DNA from 2 places in the Bradyrhizobium sp. SZCCHNR1017 genome. Region 2 is predicted to be linked to the other one. Evidence: riboswitches for the same ligand, from Rfam matches in the RefSeq annotation. Region 2 holds a riboswitch; the other holds the start of a gene.
The links. A riboswitch is a leader RNA that binds a small molecule or an ion and turns the genes downstream of it on or off. The one in region 2 is predicted to bind S-adenosylmethionine.
Positions count from the first base shown of each region.

Region 1 (5,045 bases), on a different contig from region 2:
AACGCCAATGTCGGCGTCGCGCTCGGCATCAATGCGCTCGGCAAGGAGGCCACCCTCGAAGGGCGCAAGGCGCGGACCTTCCCGTTGCGCTTCTCCGATGGCGTCGTCGTGCTCGGTCCGTTCAAGGTCGCCCGCGTCCCGCCGTTGTTCTGACCTCAGCTCTTCTTCAACTGCGGCAGCGGCCGGCCGAAGTCCGGCGCCGCCGAATCCTGGCCGATATCGACGATGCCGCGGCGGATCGCACGGGTGCGGGTGAAGTGATCGAACAGCGCATCGCCGTCGCCGCGGCGGATCGCCCGCGTCAGCTTGGAGAGGTCCTCGGTGAAGGTGCCGAGCATGTCGAGCACCGCATCCTTGTTGCTCAGGAAGATGTCGCGCCACATCGTCGGGTCGGAGGCGGCGATGCGGGTGAAATCGCGAAAGCCGCCGGCGGAGAACTTGATCACCTCGGACTCCGTCACCTGCGCCAGCTCGTCGGCGGTGCCGACGATGGTGTAGGCGATCAGATGCGGCAGATGGCTGGTGATCGCGAGCACGCGGTCGTGGTGATCCGGCGTCATGATCTCGACCTTGGCGCCGAGCGCCGCCCAGAACGCGCGCAGATGATCGATCGCGCCGGCGTCGACGCCGTCGGGCGGCGTCAGGATGCACCAGCGGTTGATGAACAGCTCGGCGAAACCAGAATCCGGTCCCGAATTCTCGGTGCCGGCGACCGGATGCGCCGGCACGAAATGAACATGCGCTGGCAGATGCGGCGCCATGTCGCGAACGATGGCGCCCTTCACGGAGCCGACGTCGGAGACGATGGCGCCGGGCTTCAGATGCGGCGCGATCTCGGCCGCGACCGGACCGCACGCTCCGACGGGAATACAGAGGATGACGAGGTCGGCATCCTTGACCGCCTCCGCGTTGCTCGCCACGACGCGGTCGACGAGGCCGAGTTCGGCGACGCGCGCGCGAGTCTTCTCCGAGCGCGCGGTGGTGACGATCTCGCCGGCCACGCCCTGCAGCCGCGCCGCCCGCGCGATCGAGCCGCCGATCAGGCCGAAGCCGATCAGCGCGATGCGTTCGAACCGCCCCGCGACGCTCATTTCGCCCTCATGAATTCGCTGAGAGCCTCCACGACCAGACGATTGGCTTCCTCGGTGCCGATCGTCATGCGCAGCGCGTTCGGCAGCTTGTAGTTGGCGAGCGCGCGCAGCACGAGGCCGCGCCGGGTCAGGAATGCGTCGGCCTCGACCGCGGTCTTGCCCTTGTCGGTCGGGAAGTGGATCAGGATGAAATTGGTGACGCTCGGCGTCACCTTCAGCCCGAGCTTGCCGATCTCCTCGGTCAGCCAGTTGCGCCACGTTTCCGTGTGCGTCTTCGACATCTGCTGATGCGCGGTGTCCTCGATCGCGGCGACCGCGGCGAGCATCGCCGGCGAGGAGACGTTGAACGGCCCACGGATTCGGTTGATCGCATCGACGATGTGCGCCGGGCCGAACATCCAGCCGACGCGGAGCGCCGCGAGGCCGTGGATCTTGGAAAAGGTATGGGTGACGACCGTGTTCTCGGTCGTCGCCACCAGCTCGAGCCCGAACTCGTAGTCATTGCGCGCAACGTAGTCGGCATAGGCGGCGTCGAGCACCAGCACGACATGAGACGGCAGGCCGGCACGCAGCCGCTTGACCTCGTCGAACGGGATGTAGGTGCCGGTCGGGTTGTTCGGGTTGGCGAGCCAGACCAGCTTGGTGCGCGGCGTCACCGCGGCAAGGATGGCGTCGACATCGGTGCGATACTCCGTCTCCGCGGCAACCACGTTCCTGGCGCCGCAGGCCATGGTCGCGATCGGATAGACCAGGAAGCCGTGCGCGGTGGAGATCGCCTCGTCGCCTTGGCCAAGAAAGGTGTGTGCCAGCAGATTGAGGATCTCGTCGGAGCCGGCGCCGCAGACGATGCGGTCGGGATCGAGGCCGTAGGTGCGGCCGATCGCCTCGCGCAGCACCCGGGAGGTCCCTTCCGGATAATCTTCCAGATGCGTGGCCGCGCTCTTGAACGCCTCGATCGCCCTCGGCGAGGGACCAAACGGGGTCTCGTTGGCCGACAGCTTGAAAACCTTGCGGCCAGGCTCCGGCTTGGGACTCTTGCCCGGCGTGTAGGGCGCGATGTCGAGGATGCCGGGGTTCGGCACGGGGCGGTTCATCATCAACTCCGGAAAATCGTCACTGGCGCGAGGCGTCTCAGCTCGGAACCGTATAGCGTTTCGCATGGCCGCCGACGAGGGCCGTCGAGCGGACCGAGGCGCCCGCCGCGATCAGGGCAGCCTTGATCTTGTCGAGGTTCGACGGCGCCTCGATCGACACCAGCAGCGCGGCGCCGTCGAAGGCGGTATCGGGCACCGCGACCACGTCGGCCAGCGGCGACAGCGCGCGCGACACCTGCGCATTCCAGCCGGAGACGCGGATGCTCCAGGTCTCGACCTCCAGCACGAGCGCGTCGTCGGCGACCCGCGACACCGCGAACACCGGCAGCGCCGCCGGATGGTCGGCACGCTCAATGAACGGCATCCGGGCGATGATCTTCGGCGCGCCCACGGGCTCGAGCGTGATCCACCACGGCGTATGGCCCGATGTCGTCGATACCAGCGCCAGATCGCCCTTCGAGCGCGCCACGGCTTCGACGGCGGCCTGGGCGCTGAAATGGGCGACATAAGGCACCACGAAGCCGAAATGGAACCTGGCGGAATCGCGCATCGCGGATTCGCCGACCGACACGTCGGCGTGAACCGAGAACGGCGCCTGCACGTAAGTGAACGTCGAGACGATCACGCGCCAGATGCCCTCGACGGTGTCGAGCGGCAGGATGCCGCGATGGCGCTGCACCAGGCGCCGCATCATGTCGGCCTCTCGCGCCGGCCGGAACGCCGAGCCGACCTCCTGGGTCTTCTTGACCTTGATCAGCCGGTCGATGATGTCGGCCCTGTTCATCAGGAGCTGATGGACCTGCTCGTCGATCGCGTCGATCTCCTTGCGCAAATCGGCAAGCGAAGGCGGGGCAGGCGGCGGGTTGGACATGGGCTGGTCACTCTTCGCAGGCCACCGGTTAACGTGCGGCCGACTGGAACGGATGTCGTTCTCTCCGATGCGGGAGACGCGCGCAACAGCAAGTTTACCTTGTGCCGCCTAGGCTTGGCTGGTTTGCAGCCGTGGGGCGCCCGATCGGCGGTCAACCCCAGCTTGCCTTGACGCGGAGCGCCCGCGGGACTAGTTTCTGCCTGTTCCGTGGTCATTTGAGCCGGCCGGCTTGCAGCCACGTTAAAAAACTCGCTAAACAGGCCGGGGACGTTATCGATCCCGGCCGAACCCCAGTTCAGGCCGGGTTTTTCATGGCCTGATATGTCACGTGGTTCGGGAGCCCTTGCCGGATGGCCGGGGTGAGAGACATGACAGGCCTGACGCCGAAACCCACCTCCGCGCTGCGCACGATTGCGCCCGAAGAGCGCTCGCACGAGGTCGATCATCCGAGCTCGCTGGTCGCGCAGTTCGGCGCTGACAAGCCGCTCAGGCTCGATTGCGGCGTCGACCTGTCGCCGTTCCAGATCGCCTACCAGACCTATGGCGAACTCAACGCCGACAGGTCCAACGCGGTCCTGGTCTGCCACGCCCTGACCGGCGACCAGCACGTCGCCAACCGCCATCCCGTCACCGGCAAGCCCGGCTGGTGGGAGACGCTGGTCGGCCCTGGCCGCCCGCTCGACCCGAGCCGTTATTTCATCATCTGCTCGAACGTGATCGGCGGCTGCATGGGCTCGACCGGCCCGGCCTCGCTGAATCCCGCCACCGGCAAGGTGTGGGGGCTCGATTTCCCGATCATCACCATCCCCGACATGGTGCGCGCGCAGGCGATGCTGATCGATCATCTCGGCATCGACACGTTGTTCGCCGTGGTTGGCGGCTCGATGGGCGGCATGCAGGCGCTGCAATGGACAGTGGCCTATCCCACCCGCGTGTTCGCGAATCTCGCGATCGCCTGCGCCACCCGGCACTCGGCGCAGAACATCGCCTTCCACGAGCTCGGCCGCCAGGCCGTGATGGCCGATCCCGACTGGGACCACGGCCGCTACGGCGACAAGGGCACTCATCCGCATCGCGGCCTCGCGGTGGCACGGATGGCCGCGCATATCACTTATCTGTCGGATGCCGCCCTGCATCGCAAGTTCGGCCGCCGCATGCAGGACCGCGAACTGCCGACGTTCTCGTTCGACGCCGATTTCCAGGTCGAGAGCTATCTGCGCTATCAGGGCTCGTCCTTCGTCGAGCGCTTCGACGCCAACTCCTATCTCTATCTGACGCGGGCGATGGACTATTTCGACATCGCCGCCGATCATGACGGCGTGCTGGCGGCGGCGTTCCGCGGCATCCAGACCCGCTTCTGCGTGGTGTCCTTCACCAGCGACTGGCTGTTTCCGACCGCGGAATCGCGGGCGCTGGTGCATGCGCTCAATGCCTCCAGCGCGCGGGTGTCGTTCGCGGAGATCGAGACCGACAAGGGGCACGACGCGTTCCTGCTCGACGTCCCCGAGTTCTTCGAGATCGCCAGCGCCTTTCTCGATTCCGCCGGCAAGGCGCGCGGCCTCAACGCCGCGAACGGAGGCTGAGCCATGAGCATGCAGGGCGTGTTGCCGCTGAACGGCTTTTCCGGCGGCGAGGTGCTGGCCTATCGGCCGGATCATCTGCTGGTCGCCGGCATGGTCGAGCGCGACTCCAAGGTGCTCGACATCGGCTGCGGCGACGGCGATCTCTTGCAGCTGCTGGAGAGCCGCGGCATCGACGGCCGCGGCATCGAGCTGTCGCGCGAGGGCGTCAATCATTGCGTCGCCAAGGGGCTCGCGGTGGTGCAGGGCGACGCCGACACCGATCTCGTCGACTATCCCGACGATGCGTTCGACTATGTGATCCTGTCGCAGACCTTGCAGGCGACGCGGCAGCCCAAGGTCGTGCTGGAGAATCTGCTGCGCATCGGCCGTCGCGCCATCGTCACCTTTCCGAATTTCGGCTTCTGGC
Region 1 is NZ_JAUHIR010000022.1:50,603-55,647, reverse strand. Features, by position in the region: gene QW863_RS32885 (DUF2125 domain-containing protein) at 1-153, shown strand, start outside; gene QW863_RS32880 (prephenate/arogenate dehydrogenase family protein) at 156-1,091, opposite strand; gene hisC (histidinol-phosphate transaminase) at 1,088-2,185, opposite strand; gene QW863_RS32870 (chorismate mutase) at 2,223-3,056, opposite strand; SAM riboswitch at 3,254-3,333, shown strand; gene QW863_RS32865 (homoserine O-acetyltransferase) at 3,425-4,639, shown strand; gene metW (methionine biosynthesis protein MetW) at 4,643-5,045, shown strand, end outside.
Region 1: linked by a shared signal. The riboswitch ahead of QW863_RS32865 (homoserine O-acetyltransferase) and the one ahead of QW863_RS12085 (O-succinylhomoserine sulfhydrylase) in region 2 are both predicted to bind S-adenosylmethionine.

Region 2 (5,045 bases):
CAGGTACCAGCCCATCACCGAGATGCTGACGCAGAACGCCAGCAGCGCGCCGGCGGCGACGCCGCGCATGCCGAGCCCGAGGACCAGGCTGAGCGTGCCGCCCAATACGATCTGCAGCAGCGCCGAGCTGAGGATCATGAACGACGGCAGCTTCATGTTGCCGGTGCCGCGCAGGATGCCAGCCATCGAGTTCATCAGCCAGGGCAGGATCGCGCCGCCGAAGAAGATCTGCAGATAGGCCGTGGCATGGCTCAGCACCGCGCCGCGGCCGCCGAGCACCTCCAGCAAGGCAGGGCCGAACGCCAGCATGCCGATCATGAAGGTCGCGCCGAACAATAGCGCGATCAGCAGCGCGTGCGTGGCGAGCGTCGAGGCCCGCTCGGCGTCGCCGGCGCCGAGCGCGCGCGCGATCGCCGAGGCCACGCCGCCGCCCATCGCGCCGCCGGACATCGTCATGGTCAGGATCACCAGCGGAAACACCAGCGCCATCGCCGCCAGCGCCTCGATACCGAGCCGGCCGATATAGGAGGTCTCGGCGATGACGACGCAGGTGCCGGCCGTGTTCGCGATGATGTTGGGCCAGGCCAGCGACAGCAGGGTGCGCAGGATGGGTCCGTCGACGAGCTTATTCCGGACCGGCTTCTCGGGGGGCGGCAACGCACGCCCCTCGCCGACCGGATTGTCGGCCAGGCCGATCTCGGACATCTCAGCTCCCCGCTCGGCCGCGCAGGCCGCGGCCGTGTTATCGTTCGATTGCTCTCGCTTTCCTAGCACGGCGCTGGCGCGCGCCCTGTGCGGCAGGCGCATTGGGGGTGCGCGGCAGACGCAGCCGCGCTCAGAGACGGAAATGCTTGGAGAGCTTCAGGCCCTGGGCCTGGTAGTTGGAGCCGATGCGGCTGCCATACATCGCATTCGGCCGCGCCAGCATCTTCTCGTAGACGAGACGGCCGACGATCTGGCCGTGCTCGAGGATGAACGGCACCTCGCGCGAGCGCACCTCGAGCACCGCGCGCGAGCCCTGCCCGCCGGCGCCGGCATAGCCGAAGCCGGGATCGAAGAAGCCGGCATAGTGGACGCGGAATTCGCCGACCAGCGGATCGAACGGCACCATCTCCGCGGCGTAGTCCGGCGGCACCTGCACGGCCTCCTTGGAGGCCAGGATGTAGAACTCGCCGGGATCGAGAATGAGGCTGCCGTCGGGACGTGCCTTGATCGGCTCCCAGAACTCCTCGACCGGATAGCCGGCGCGGCGGTCGACGTCGACGACGCCGGTGTGGCGCTTGGCGCGATAGCCGACATTGCCGTTCGCATTGCTGCCGGACAGGTCGACGGAAAGCGCGACGCCGCCGGTGAGATCGGCATCGTCGCGATCCACCAGTCGCTCGGCCTGGTGCAGCGCGATCAGTTCGTCCTCCGACAGGACCGCGTCGCGATAGCGGAAGCGAACCTGGGACAGGCGCGAGCCCTCGCGCAGCAGGACCGGGAACGTCTTCGGGCTGATCTCGGCATAGAGCGGGCCGTGATAGCCCGCGCCGATCATGTCGAAGCGTCGCGTGCCGTCGGCGATCACGCGGGTGAACACGTCGAGCCGCCCGGTCGAGCTTTTCGGATTGGCGGCCGCGACGATGTCCTTCGGCAGCGCCAAGCTCTCCAACAGCGGCACGATGTAGACGCAGTTGGTCTCCAGCACCGCGCCGTCGGCAAGTGCGAATTCGTGCAGCTTGAGCTCGTCGATGCGCTCGGCGACCGTCGCGCCCGGCCCGGGCAGGAAGCTCGCACGCACGCGATAGGCGATGTCGCCGAGCCGCAGATCGAGGCTCGCCGGCTGGATCTGGCTCTCGACGAAATCATATTCGGGGATGATCAGGCCAGCCTCCGTCATCGCCACGATCATGCGATCGGGGAGGATGCCGTGGGCGTCGGGGCTGAGCGAAAACGGCAAGACCTGATCCTTTGCAGGCGCCGGAACGGCGGCTTATGGAGCCAATATAGGGTCTTTTGACCGGTTATCCGATGGCTGGCTTGACGGAAAGGCCGGTTGCGACTATGAGCACGACTTATCCCGTGGTGATTTGAGCCGGCCGGCTTGCAGCCACGTTAAATAAGTCGCTAAACAGGCCGGGGACGAATGTGATCCCGGCCTTGAGGTTTTGTCCCAGGCCGGTTTTTTTGTGCCCATCGCTCAAGGCGGTGGCCACGATGGAGGTCACATGTCGAAGTCCCCCGCGAAGGCGCCGGCGTCGTTCGCCCACTATCGTCCCGAAACGAGGCTGGTGCATTCTGGCACCTTGCGCTCCGAATTCGGCGAGACCGCCGAGGCGCTCTATCTCACCCAAGGGTTCGTCTACGCCACCGCCGAGGAATGCGAGGCGCGCTTCAAGGGCGAGGATCCCGGCTTCATCTATTCGCGCTTCTCCAATCCCACCACGGCGATGTTCGAGCGCCGCATGATCGAGCTCGAGGGCGCCGAGGCCTGCCGCTCGGCCGCAACCGGAATGGCCGCGGTCACCACGGCAATCCTGGCTCCCCTCCGTGCCGGCGACCACGTCGTCGCGGCCAAGGCGCTGTTCGGCTCGTGCCGCTACGTGGTCGAGGATCTCTTGCCGCGCTACGGCATCGAGTCGACCCTGGTCGATGGGCTCGACCTCGCCCAGTGGCAGAAGGCGGTCAGACCCAACACCAAGTCGTTCTTCCTGGAGAGCCCGACCAATCCGACGCTCGACGTGATGGACATCCCCGCCATCGCCGAGATCGCGCACGCCCATGGCGCGCGGCTGATCGTCGACAACGTGTTCGCCACCCCGATCTGGCAGAGCCCGCTCGCGCTCGGCGCTGACGTCGTGGTGTATTCCGCGACCAAGCACATCGACGGCCAAGGTCGCTGTCTCGGCGGTGTGATCCTGTCGTCGGAGGCGTTCATCGCCGAGCACATCCACAATTTCATGCGCCAGACCGGCCCGTCGATCTCGCCGTTCAACGCCTGGGTCCTGCTCAAGGGCCTGGAGACCCTGGCGGTGCGCGTGCGCGCGCAGACCGAGACGGCGGCGAAGGTGGCCGACTTCCTCGCCGCGCATCGGAAGATCTCGCGGCTGATCTATCCGGGCCGCGAGGACCATCCGCAGGCGGCAACCGTCCGCAAGCAGATGCGCGCCGGCTCGACCCTGGTCGGCTTCGAGGTCAAGGGCGGCAAGGCGGCGGCGTTCCGCACGCTCAACGGGCTCAAGCTCGCGCGCATCTCCAACAATCTCGGCGACGCCAAGACGCTGGTCACGCACCCGGCGACGACGACGCATCAGCGGCTGACGCCGGAGGCGCGCGCCGAGCTCGGCATCAGCGAGGGCTTCATCCGCTTCTCCGCCGGACTCGAGCATGCCGACGATCTGATCGAGGATCTCGACGCCGCCCTCAACGCGGCGTAGCGAATGGCGAATAGAGAGTAGCGAGTAGTAGGATCTCTTTCTCTATTCGCTACTCGCTGTTCCCCACTCGCCCTCGATCACATCGGCCGATAGGTCGGCACCTCGGCCGGTGCGTTGATGCCGAGCTTGACCTGGCCGACCGAGCGGATGATGTCGTCGCCGAGCAACTGGGCGAAGCAGGCATAGCCCCAATCGCTCATGTGCAGGCCGTCCGAGATCACGAACTCGTTGATCGGGATCGCCTGGCGCTCGTGCCAGTCGCGCATCACCTCGAAGCGCGGGAAGATGCCGGCGTGATGCAGCTCGGCAATACGCCCGAGCAGCTTGTTCATGCGGCTGGCGTTCTCCGAGCGCTCGTTGACGCGCGGCGAATATTGCAGGTCGACCAGCACGACATCGGAGGCCGCCGCCTGGATCTTGGCAACGCCATCCTCGACCAGCCTGGCGGTCTCGGCCGGATCGAGATCGCGCAGCACGGCATTGGTGCCGACCTGCCAGATCACGAGATCCGGACGCCGGTCGATCACCGACGTCTCCAGTCGCTTCATCATCTCCGGCGCATCCTCGCCGCCGACGCCGGCATTGATGACGCTGATGTCGACCATCGGATATTGCCGGCGCAACTGCGCGGCGAGCCGGTTCGGATAGGTGTAGTCCGGCGCGCTCGCGCCAAAGCCCTGCGTCGACGATGAGCCGAAGGCGACGATCACGACCGGCAGGCCGGAGGCGAGCTTGTTGGCGACGTGCGGCAGCGAAATGAAGTTCTTCTTGGCGACACCCTTCGGCGGCAGGCACGGCACGCGGTTGAAGATGTCGGTGGCCGATTTGGCGACCTGCTTGACCTTGTCGATCGCCCGCTCGGTGATGCTGCGCGATTGCGGCGGCGTGGCCGCGACGGCCTGCCCGGCTGCAGCCGGCGGCTGTGCATCGGTCATGGCCGGCGCGGTCGTCGCCGCGGGCGGCGAGGTCGTGGCCGCCGGGCGCACCGCGGCGATCGGCCCGCGCATCTGATCGTTCGCCTGCGCCAATGTGATGTGACCGGTGCTCGGTCGCAGCTCGCTGATCAACGGAGGCTTCGGACCGGAGCTCTCCACATCGGAAAGCGCGGCGGGTGCAGCCGGCGCTGCGCTCTGCGCCCGTACCTTCTGCGGGCTCAGCGCGAGGGCGATGGCAATGACCGCAACGGCCGAAAGCTTCTCCCATGTCCCGGATACGCGGTGACACTCATTCGACGTCATGAACGACATAATCCTAGTTCTGCTGCGCCGGCCCGATATGCGCCGCGTCGATGATGAACTTCGACAGCGCCCGGCCGATGCAGTCATGAACCTGCCTGGCCAGCTCGACCCCGTGCGTCGGATTGAACAGGTCGAAATCGCCCTGCTCGTTCCACTGCCGCATGATGGCAAACCGATCGAACAGCGGGATGTCGCGCTGCTGCGCCACCACACGCATGTTGTCGACATAGGGCGGCACGGAGATCAATGTTTCCGTCCGCGGACTGTATTGCAGGTTCATCAAGACGACGTCAGCTCCCGCCTTCTGCAGCGTCGCCACACCGTCGTCGACCGCCTGCCGGAACTCATCAGGATCGATCGACCGCATGGCGTCGACCGTGCCGGTCTG
Region 2 is NZ_JAUHIR010000003.1:698,964-704,008, reverse strand. Features, by position in the region: gene QW863_RS12095 (MATE family efflux transporter) at 1-705, opposite strand, end outside; gene QW863_RS12090 (2'-deoxycytidine 5'-triphosphate deaminase) at 836-1,942, opposite strand; SAM riboswitch at 2,055-2,134, shown strand; gene QW863_RS12085 (O-succinylhomoserine sulfhydrylase) at 2,211-3,419, shown strand; gene QW863_RS12080 (GDSL-type esterase/lipase family protein) at 3,497-4,657, opposite strand; gene QW863_RS12075 (SGNH/GDSL hydrolase family protein) at 4,671-5,045, opposite strand, start outside.